Regions from separate parts of the Anaerobacillus sp. ABR4_321 genome, predicted to be linked through region 1. Evidence: a T-box and tRNA genes for the amino acid it is inferred to sense, from the RefSeq annotation. Region 1 holds a T-box; the other holds one or more tRNA genes.
The links. The T-box of region 1 lies ahead of pheS (phenylalanine--tRNA ligase subunit alpha). A T-box ahead of a tRNA ligase gene usually reads a tRNA of that ligase, here a tRNA-Phe.
Positions count from the first base shown of each region.

Region 1 (5,420 bases):
CCTAAAATTATGGTAGCTGGTCACCTTGATGAGATAGGGTTCATGGTGACTCGTATCGATGATAAAGGTTTCCTATGGTTCCAAACAGTTGGAGGCTGGTGGGAGCAAGTTATGCTTGCACAGCGCGTAAATGTTATGACAAGAAAAGGTAACATCATGGGTGTTATCGGCTCAAAGCCACCTCACATTCTTCCTGCAGAACAGCGTAAGAAATCGATCGACAAAAAAGACATGTTCATCGATATCGGCGCATCAAGCAAAGAAGAAGCGATGGAGTGGGGGGTTAAACCTGGAGATTCTGTCGTCCCTGTTTGTGAATTCACAGTGATGAACAACGAAAAGATGCTGATGGCAAAAGCTTGGGACAACCGCATTGGCTGTGCCATTGCAATCGAAGTGCTTCGTAAACTAAAAGGAGAAGATCATCCAAACACGGTATACGGTGTTGGAACAGTTCAAGAAGAAGTTGGGCTCCGCGGAGCAACAACTGCAGCAAACATGATCAAGCCTGATATCGGTTTTGCTGTTGATGTAGGAATTGCTGGAGATACACCTGGGGTATCAGACAAAGATGCTCAATCGAAGATGGGTAAAGGTCCTCAAATCATCATGTATGATGCTTCTATGGTTGGTCACAAAGGACTTCGTGACTTCGTAACCGATACTGCTGACGAGAACAACATTCCTTACCAATTCGATGCAATTGCAGGTGGCGGAACGGACTCTGGTAAAATTCACCTTACTGCGAACGGTGTACCGGCACTTTCCATCACCATCGCAACACGCTACATCCACACGCACGCAGCAATCCTGCACCGCGACGACTTCGAAAACGCTGTAAACCTCATCGTAGAAGTCATTAAGAAATTAGATGATGAAAAGGTGAAGGCAATTACGTTTAATTAAGAAAAGCGAAACCTCGCGTTTAGAAACGGAGATATTGGAACTCTTTCAACAGAACACGTTATTTGTGTTCTGTTGAAAGAGTGAAATATCGTAGTTTCTGCGAGGTGCAGCTAGACAAAAAGAAAAGCGGAGTTTCGCGTTTAGACACGGAATCATTGGAGCAATCCCAAAAGAACACGTTTTTTATAAAGAAAAGCGAAAGTGACCGTTTAGGCTCGACAAGCGCTGGAAGCTTTACGAATGAACACGCTTTTTGTGTTCAATCGTAAAGGTGAAGCGTCTCGAGAGCCTGGTCACTGCAGCTAGTCATAGAAAAACAGAGTATCGTATTTAGCGTATTTGGTTCTTTTTAATTATTTCTTAAACAAAATCCGGTGGCTTTTGCCACCGGATTTTGCTTATTGTACGCCTTGAGCCATGTAAGAGAGCATTTGCTGACGCTCGTCTTCAGGGGCTTCTTTCCAAAGGACTTCGAAAAGGACACCAAGACCTGGTAACATTTTTTCTTCACCGCTTTGGATCGCATCGAGAATCGTTGCCTCTATCTGATCCTCATTGTTACCAGATACGTTAGCAAGGATGGCTTTTCTTAAGTTAAGGTCCATGCTTTCCACCTCACCTTTCTCTTTCGCTTGTATACCAAGCAATCTTAGTATGAACGAAAGAATGGAATTTCATGAATTGCATTGGAATCTTCTCGATCTTGCGTCTATAATGGAATCATTGAAAAATGAAGGAGAGCACTATGCTTATTGAATCTGTGAAAAATCAAAAAGTGAAAGACTGGAAAAAGCTACAGACGAAAAAAGGACGAGAGAAAGCATCTTCGTTTCTAATCGAGGGACCTCATATTATCGAAGAAGCAGCGAGAGCAAATGCGCTCGTGCAAGAAATCATAATTTCAGAAAGCACTGATTTCGAGATTGATCTGTTTAAAGATCGACCAGCCGTCTATACTGTTACTGATAAAGTGATGAAAGAATTAACTGCAACTGAAACACCACAGGGCATTTTGGCTGTTTGTAAAATGTCTGAATCAAGTTTAGCAGAAACCGGAAAGTTTATTCTCTTAGATGCAATTCAAGATCCAGGTAATTTAGGTACGATCATTCGTACAGCACATAGCGCAGGATATGATGGTGTGTTGCTTGGTCATGGAACAGTGGACCTTTATAACAGTAAGGTACTGCGTTCTACTCAAGGATCGCTTTTTCACATCCCTATAAAAAAAGTAGATCTGCGCCACGCCGTGAAAGACTTAAAGGATGCTGGTGTTTCGGTTTACGCAACGGAAGTTAGCGGTGGAACTCCTTATCATCAGTTACAGGGTCCAGAGCAGTTTGCTGTGATTATGGGGAATGAAGCGAACGGCGTTTCAAAAGAACTCCAAGAACTTGCTCATGACAAGGTGTATATTCCAATCTACGGTGGGGCTGAATCATTGAATGTAGCTGTTGCTGCCGGAATCCTTATTTACGGGTTGATGCCTTCATAATCATGCTTGCAGACTGAGCGTTTTTTTTCTATAATTATAAAGAACTTCATTATATTAAAAACAATGATAGAGAGTAGTAAATTGCCTCTTCCTATTAAGGGAGGAAATGCCTTGACTGAGAGCATTTCTATAGGAACGCTTTTGAATTCACTCTGGAGTTGCCGCTTGATACCCAAAAGCGGACCGGTTATGAACCGTTATCGTTTACCAAGGCTGATGTTACATATCAGTGAATTAGGGTGGTACCGCGAACTCAAATCTTCGCCCCTTTCCGTGGGGCGAGGATTTTTTTGTTTTTTAAACGAGTAAGGTTGTCACAATTGTGTTGTACAAACTGAAGTAGGTATTTTTTACAAAGATTGAAATGGAGGTAAAAATGATGGAAGAACGGTTACAAACACTTAAAGAAGAAGCATTGTCTCAAATTGAATCTGCTTCTTCAATGAAGGAATTGCAAGATATTCGTGTAGCATACCTTGGAAAAAAAGGACCGATCACAGAAATTTTAAGAGGTATGGGAAAACTTTCTGCTGAAGAACGTCCGAAGATGGGACAGCTGGCTAACGAAATTCGCGCAGCGATCTCTGAAAAACTTGATGAGAAAACACAGGTGATGGAAAAAGCAGCTGTTGAGGAAAAGTTAAAGCAAGAGACCATCGATATTACATTACCAGGTCGTCCTGTCAATAAAGGAAACCATCACCCGTTAACGAGAGTGATCGAGGAGATTGAGGATCTCTTCCTCGGTATGGGCTTCTCTATTGCAGAAGGTCCTGAAGTGGAAACAGATTATTATAACTTTGAAGCGTTGAACTTGCCTAAAGATCACCCAGCTCGTGACATGCAAGACTCTTTCTATGTGACAGAAGAAACGTTACTTCGTACGCATACTTCACCGATGCAGGCAAGAACAATGGAGAAGTTAAACGGAGAAGGACCGGTAAAAATTATCGTTCCAGGTAAAGTTTATCGACGAGACACGGATGATGCGACTCACTCTCATCAATTCATGCAAATCGAAGGACTTATGGTCGGGGAAGACGTTCGCATGAGTGACCTTAAAGGGGTACTTCAAGCTTTTGCTAAAAAGATGTTTGGTGAAGAAAGAGAAATTCGTCTGCGTCCGAGCTTCTTCCCGTTCACTGAACCATCTGTAGAGATGGATATTTCATGCTTCAACTGTGGTGGAAGCGGATGTTCAGTTTGTAAGGGGACTGGATGGATTGAAATTTTAGGTGGCGGAATGGTACATCCAAATGTGCTCCGTATGTCTGGATTTGACCCTGAGAAAGTGACCGGCTTTGCTTTTGGTATGGGGCCTGAAAGAATTGCGATGCTCAAATATGGCATCGATGATATTCGTCACTTCTATACAAATGACAGCAGATTTATCAAGCAGTTCAATCATATATAAGCGTAAGGAGGAGAAACAATGCTCGTATCATTAAATTGGCTAAGTCAGTATGTAGACATTGAAGGATATTCAGCTGATGAATTAGCTGAACTGATTACCAAAGGCGGTATTGAAGTTGAAACAGTTGAAAGTTTGAACAAAGGGATCAAAGGCGTAGTGATCGGTCATGTACTTGAGTGCGCTTCACATCCTGATGCTGATAAACTTTCTGTTTGTAAAGTGGATATCGGAGAAGAAGAGCCTGTCCAAATTATTTGTGGTGCACCAAATGTGGCGAAAGATCAGTATGTTGCTGTCGCAAAAGTGGGGGCTGTTCTCCCAGGAAACTTCAAAATCAAAAAGGCGAAACTTCGTGGAGAACCTTCGCACGGAATGATCTGCTCTCTACAGGAACTTGGTGTAGAAAGTAAGCTCGTTCAAAAAGAATATGCTGAAGGAATCTTTGTATTCAGTGACGAGGTAACACCAGGTGAAGATGCTCTAGAATACTTAAACCTTAACGACACGATCCTTGAGCTAGGATTAACGCCAAACCGTGCAGACGCAATGAATATGATCGGTGTAGCGTATGAAGTAGGCGCAGTATTGAACCGTCCGATCTCACTGCCATCACCTGAACTTGTTCGTTCAGAAGAAAGTGCTGAGAATCATGTGTCAGTCCGGATTGAAGATGAAGAGGACGCTCCATACTATGGCGCGACGATCATCAAAGATGTTACCGTACAACCTTCCCCGCAGTGGCTTGTAAACAGACTTGTTTCTGCTGGAATCAGACCGATCAACAATGTGGTGGATATCACAAACTTCGTATTACTCGAATATGGTCAACCGCTTCATGCTTTTGACTATGACCGTTTTGGATCAAAAGAAGTCATGATTCGACGTGCGAAACAAGAAGAGAAAATCGTAACGCTCGATGATACAGAGCGGACGTTATCGAGTGATCATCTCGTTATTACGAACGGTCATACTCCTGTAGCAGTTGCAGGTGTGATGGGCGGAGCTGATTCTGAAGTTCAAGGAGATACTACGACTGTTTTGCTTGAGGCTGCTTATTTTAATAGCAAGCTCGTACGTAAGTCTTCAAAAGATCTAGGGTTGCGGAGTGATTCAAGTTCTCGTTTTGAAAAAGGCATCGACCGCAATCGCGTTGTTCCAGCAAGCGAACGAGCAGCACAGCTAATACAGGACCTTGCAGGCGGAACGGTTTTAAGAGGTGTTGCTGAGCAAGGAGCTCGTCACGTTGAAGCGAAAGATGTAAGTGTTGAAGTAGCTAGAATCAATCAAGTATTAGGGACTGAAATTTCGGAATCAGAAGTTGCGGCTATTTTCGATCGCCTGCAATTTTCTTATAAAAATTTCGGTGGAATGTTTACCGTTCAAGTTCCTCCACGTCGTCCAGATATTACGATTACGGAAGACTTGATCGAGGAAGTTGGTCGTTTATATGGGTATGACAATGTACCAGCTACCCTTCCAATTACAGAAAGCACACCTGGACAGTTAACGGATTATCAAGTAAAAAGACGTCGTGTTCGTCGCATGCTTGAAGGAGCTGGACTTTATCAAGCAGTAACCTATTCCTTAACATCTCCAGCAAAACGT
Region 1 covers NZ_JBSWTK010000001.1:1,831,328-1,836,747, forward strand. Annotated here, with positions in the region: gene ACXADT_RS09420 (M42 family metallopeptidase) at 1-906, shown strand, start outside; gene sspI (small acid-soluble spore protein SspI) at 1,305-1,511, opposite strand; gene ACXADT_RS09430 (TrmH family RNA methyltransferase) at 1,652-2,401, shown strand; T-box leader at 2,456-2,673, shown strand; gene pheS (phenylalanine--tRNA ligase subunit alpha) at 2,781-3,815, shown strand; gene pheT (phenylalanine--tRNA ligase subunit beta) at 3,834-5,420, shown strand, end outside.

Region 2 (5,420 bases), 1.6 Mb from region 1:
CTCACACATACCTTCAGCCTGTTCAAGGCTGACATTATACTTACTCGCTAAAAGCTCAGCTTTGCTTTTTCCAGTTGCTTTTTCTGCGTTCGGATCAAGTTCAAAGCTTCTATAAACGACCGTAACCTCGTCGCGATGTGGAAAGGATTGAAGCGCGGTTTCTAAGCGTCTTTTTCCTATATAGCAAAAAGGACATACAAAATCAGACCAAATTTCTACTCTCATGGTTATCACTCTTTCATAGTAATCGATTTACAGTCAGTGTACCATTTTTCGCTGATAGAGAGATAATGTTTCGCTCATTGCAAGTTATTGTGTTGATTATCTGGAGAAGAGGACATCGATGCCTCAACTTCAGAAAACAATTTTGAATTCATTGGGCCTGTCGTTATCGCTGAATTGGATGGACTTCCACCTAATAAACGTTGAATCGCTATCAAATCCTGACGTAATGAATCGACATCGCCTTTTGTCGCTGCTTGCATGTGAGGCTTTAGTGTATAACCCAGTTGGCCATTCGCTTCCATTGTAGCTTCCTGAACGTCTTCGATCGAGGAGATTTGAGAGTGTCTTAATTTCATTTCTAATTGATCAACAATTAACCTCAGCTTTTTTAGTTCTTTCTCTTGCAATGTACCGTCCTTAATAACCATCTTAGACCGCCCAGAAACCAATCCTTCGATCCAGTCGACTTTCAGCTCTCCAAGTTCGATTAAAACCAGAGTAAGTACGAGTACTAAAGCTATTAACAACGTCACTAGCACATTTTCCCCAGCAATCGGCTGTACGATCAAGGAACCCATTCAAATCATAATAACGACCTGAGCGATCGTCATCTGATTAATCGATTTTCGTCCTGCAATCCGCAAGATGAACGTTCCTCCAACAACGAGTAATACAGCTTTCCATAACAATGAATAATCCAACACACCCTCTCCTCCTTCTCATGAAGTCGATCTCGGCTATCACACATTCTAGTTTTCACTGAAAGATGAGACATTATGAAGAAGTGGTTGTTTCTATCGAAGGTTTAAGACAATAAAAAAAGACTTCTACACTGTAGAAATCCTGACGTTTAAGTATCAAATATGTAACTGGTACCGGTGGTCGGGTTCGAACCGACACTCCTCACGGAACACGATTTTGAGTCGTGCGCGTCTGCCAATTCCGCCACACCGGCATAAAGACAATTTTTTAATTTCGGAAAGTAAATGGTGCCGGAGGCCGGGCTCGAACCGGCACGGAGGTACACCCTCCGCAGGATTTTAAGTCCTGTGCGTCTGCCAATTCCGCCACTCCGGCAGGACTTTTTAAAAAAATATGAAGATTGGAGGCGGCACCCGGATTCGAACCGGGGCGTAAGGGTTTTGCAGACCCGTGCCTTACCACTTGGCTATGCCGCCGTTATAAAAATGGAGCGGAAGACGGGATTCGAACCCGCGACCCCCACCTTGGCAAGGTGGTGTTCTACCACTGAACTACTTCCGCAACTAATATGGCTGGGCTAGCTGGATTCGAACCAGCGCATGACGGAATCAAAATCCGTTGCCTTACCGCTTGGCTATAGCCCAACATAATGGGGCGACTGATGGGAATCGAACCCACGAATGCCGGAACCACAATCCGGTGCGTTAACCACTTCGCCACAATCGCCATTATTTTAAATCTTAATTGGCAGGGGTAGTAGGAATCGAACCCACACCGGAGGTTTTGGAGACCTCTGTTCTACCTTTAAACTATACCCCTATCAAAATGGTGGAGGGGGACGGATTCGAACCGCCGAACCCTGAGGGAGCGGATTTACAGTCCGCCGCGTTTAGCCACTTCGCTACCCCTCCAAAACAGGCAATTATCATTGTAATATATACTATATATAAAAACAATGGAAATTGATACCTTTTTGAGAAAAATGGTGCCGGCCAGAGGACTTGAACCCCCAACCTACTGATTACAAGTCAGTTGCTCTACCAATTGAGCTAGACCGGCAACATGGTGGCTCCGGACGGAATCGAACCGCCGACACGTGGATTTTCAGTCCACTGCTCTACCGACTGAGCTACAGAGCCATGTTTTAAACATTCCGCTTTTACGTTATTTAGATCTAGCTTATAGTAAGAGTTTAGGTTGCCCTAAAGGGCTACAATTAAAATTCAGCTAAGATGCTTATTCGACGTAGTGGAATTTTTTGGTTGCACTCTACCGAGTACTCCCATTGATTTCTAGCAAGAAGTCTATTCGACGTAGTTAGAAATCTTAAATTGGTTGCGGGGGCAGGATTTGAACCTGCGACCTTCGGGTTATGAGCCCGACGAGCTACCGAACTGCTCCACCCCGCGATAATATAATGAATTTTCTAAACCAACTATGTTGATTGAAAATGGCGGTCCCGACGGGAATCGAACCCGCGATCTCCTGCGTGACAGGCAGGCATGTTAACCGCTACACCACGGGACCTTTGAAATGGTGGAGGATGACGGGCTCGAACCGCCGACCCTCTGCTTGTAAGGCAGATGCTCTCCCAGCTGAGCTAATCCTCCACAGAGTAAAACAATAAATTAAGTTGGTGACCCGTACCCCGTACGGGATTCCGACGCGTTAGCTAGTCCCGCTGCGAATCTTCTTGAGATTGCATCTTGCGGGGGAACCCTTGGGTGAGAAGCCCGTAAGCTTCTTTGAAAAATGGTGACCCGTACGGGATTCGAACCCGTGTTACCGCCGTGAAAGGGCGGTGTCTTAACCGCTTGACCAACGGGCCAATCTAGTATGTAGCTGGCGGAGAGCGAGGGATTCGAACCCTCGAGACGGCGTTGACCGTCTACACGATTTCCAATCGTGCTCCTTCGGCCACTCGGACAGCTCTCCATGGCTCCACAGGTAGGATTCGAACCTACGACCGATCGGTTAACAGCCGATAGCTCTACCACTGAGCTACTGTGGAATAATGTTTAGCCTGGCGACGTCCTACTCTTGCAGGGGGAGAGCCCCCAACTACCATCGGCGCTGAAGAGCTTAACTTCCGTGTTCGGCATGGGAACGGGTGTGACCTCTTCGCCTTCATCACCAGACTTCTAACAGCTCGCACTTTCGTGTGATTGCTAGCGACAAGATATATATTACAATATATTTTGTCATTTTTCAAGGAAAATTTTATTCCCTGAAAACTAGATAGCACGCAACATCGTATTCCAATTTTTTAGGTTAAGCCCTCGATCGATTAGTATTCGTCAGCTCCACGTGTCGCCACGCTTCCACCCCGAACCTATCAACCTCATCATCTCTGAGGGATCTTACCAGCTTGACGCTGTGGGAAATCTCATCTCGAGGGGGGCTTCATGCTTAGATGCTTTCAGCACTTATCCCTTCCACACGTAGCTACCCAGCTATGCTCCTGGCGGAACAACTGGTACACCAGCGGTGTGTCCATCCCGGTCCTCTCGTACTAAGGACAGCTCCTCTCAAATTTCCTGCGCCCGCGACGGATAGGGACCGAACTGTCTCACGACGTTCTGAACCCAGCTCGCGTACCGCTTTAATGGGCGAACAGCCCAACCCTTGGGACCTACTTCAGCCCCAGGATGCGATGAGCCGACATCGAGGTGCCAAACCTCCCCGTCGATGTGGACTCTTGGGGGAGATAAGCCTGTTATCCCCAGGGTAGCTTTTATCCGTTGAGCGATGGCCCTTCCATGCGGAACCACCGGATCACTAAGCCCGACTTTCGTCCCTGCTCGACTTGTAGGTCTCGCAGTCAAGCTCCCTTGTGCCTTTACACTCTGCGAATGATTTCCAACCATTCTGAGGGAACCTTTGGGCGCCTCCGTTACTCTTTAGGAGGCGACCGCCCCAGTCAAACTGCCCACCTGACACTGTCTCCGCACCGGATCACGGTGCTGGGTTAGAATGTCAGTACAGCCAGGGTAGTATCCCACCGACGCCTCCACCGAACCTAGCGGTCCGGCTTCTATGGCTCCTACCTATCCTGTACAAGCTGTACCAAAATCCAATATCAGGCTACAGTAAAGCTCCATGGGGTCTTTCCGTCCTGTCGCGGGTAACCTGCATCTTCACAGGTACTATAATTTCACCGGGTCTCTCGTTGAGACAGTATCCAAGTCGTTGCACCTTTCGTGCGGGTCGGAACTTACCCGACAAGGAATTTCGCTACCTTAGGACCGTTATAGTTACGGCCGCCGTTTACTGGGGCTTCGATTCAGAGCTTCTCCCGTAAGGGATAACCCCTCCTCTTAACCTTCCAGCACCGGGCAGGTGTCAGCCCCTATACATCGCCTTGCGGCTTGGCAGAGACCTGTGTTTTTGCTAAACAGTCGCTTGGATCTTTTCACTGCGGCTCCCCTGGGCTATTCACCCGAGGAAGCACCCCTTCTCCCGAAGTTACGGGGTCATTTTGCCGAGTTCCTTAACGAGAGTTCTCCCGATCGTCTTAGGATTCTCTCCTCGCCTACCTGTGTCGGTTTGCGGTACGGGCACCTCTTTCCTCACTAGAGGCTTTTCTTGGCAGTGTAGAATCAGGGACTTCGGTACTTAAATTCCCTCGCCATCACGACTCAGCCTTCACGGTGAACGGATTTGCCTATTCACCAGCCTAATCGCTTGGACGCGCATATCCAGCAGCGCGCTCTCCCTATCTTTCTGCGTCCCCCCGTCGTTCAAACGGAAAGGAGGTGGTACAGGAATATCAACCTGTTATCCATCGCCTACGCCTTTCGGCCTCGGCTTAGGTCCCGACTAACCCTGAGCGGACGAGCCTTCCTCAGGAAACCTTGGGCTTTCGACGGACAAGATTCTCACTTGTCTTTCGCTACTCATACCGGCATTCTCACTTCTAAGCGCTCCACCAGTCCTTTCGGTCTGACTTCGCAGCCCTTAGAACGCTCTCCTACCATTGTCGTAAGACAATCCACAGCTTCGGTGATACGTTTAGCCCCGGTACATTTTCGGCGCAGCGTCACTCGACCAGTGAGCTATTACGCACTCTTTAAATGATGGCTGCTTCTAAGCCAACATCCTGGTTGTCTAAGCAACGCCACATCCTTTTCCACTTAACGTATACTTTGGGACCTTAGCTGGTGGTCTGGGCTGTTTCCCTCTCGACTACGGATCTTATCACTCGCAGTCTGACTCCCGCGGATAAATCGTTGGCATTCGGAGTTTGACTGGATTCGGTAATCCGGTAGGGACCCCTAGTCCAATCAGTGCTCTACCTCCAAGATTCTTGCCGCGAGGCTAGCCCTAAAGCTATTTCGGAGAGAACCAGCTATCTCCGGGTTCGATTGGCATTTCACCGCTACCCACACCTCATCCCCGCATTTTTCAACATGCGTGGGTTCGGGCCTCCATTCAGTGTTACCTGAACTTCACCCTGGACATGGGTAGATCACCCGGTTTCGGGTCTACGACCA
Region 2 covers NZ_JBSWTK010000001.1:224,148-229,567, forward strand. Annotated here, with positions in the region: gene ACXADT_RS01165 (DsbA family oxidoreductase) at 1-225, opposite strand, end outside; gene ACXADT_RS01170 (YetF domain-containing protein) at 300-758, opposite strand; gene ACXADT_RS01175 (hypothetical protein) at 804-929, opposite strand; tRNA gene ACXADT_RS01180 (tRNA-Leu) at 1,096-1,180, opposite strand; tRNA gene ACXADT_RS01185 (tRNA-Leu) at 1,213-1,302, opposite strand; tRNA gene ACXADT_RS01190 (tRNA-Cys) at 1,329-1,403, opposite strand; tRNA gene ACXADT_RS01195 (tRNA-Gly) at 1,414-1,488, opposite strand; tRNA gene ACXADT_RS01200 (tRNA-Gln) at 1,497-1,571, opposite strand; tRNA gene ACXADT_RS01205 (tRNA-His) at 1,578-1,653, opposite strand; tRNA gene ACXADT_RS01210 (tRNA-Trp) at 1,673-1,746, opposite strand; tRNA gene ACXADT_RS01215 (tRNA-Tyr) at 1,754-1,838, opposite strand; tRNA gene ACXADT_RS01220 (tRNA-Thr) at 1,911-1,986, opposite strand; tRNA gene ACXADT_RS01225 (tRNA-Phe) at 1,991-2,066, opposite strand; tRNA gene ACXADT_RS01230 (tRNA-Met) at 2,260-2,336, opposite strand; tRNA gene ACXADT_RS01235 (tRNA-Asp) at 2,379-2,454, opposite strand; tRNA gene ACXADT_RS01240 (tRNA-Val) at 2,462-2,537, opposite strand; tRNA gene ACXADT_RS01245 (tRNA-Glu) at 2,681-2,755, opposite strand; tRNA gene ACXADT_RS01250 (tRNA-Ser) at 2,771-2,862, opposite strand; tRNA gene ACXADT_RS01255 (tRNA-Asn) at 2,864-2,938, opposite strand; rRNA gene rrf (5S ribosomal RNA) at 2,949-3,065, opposite strand; rRNA gene ACXADT_RS01265 (23S ribosomal RNA) at 3,195-5,420, opposite strand, start outside.
Region 2: it has a tRNA-Phe gene. The T-box ahead of pheS (phenylalanine--tRNA ligase subunit alpha) is inferred to sense a tRNA for this amino acid. The anticodon was not compared.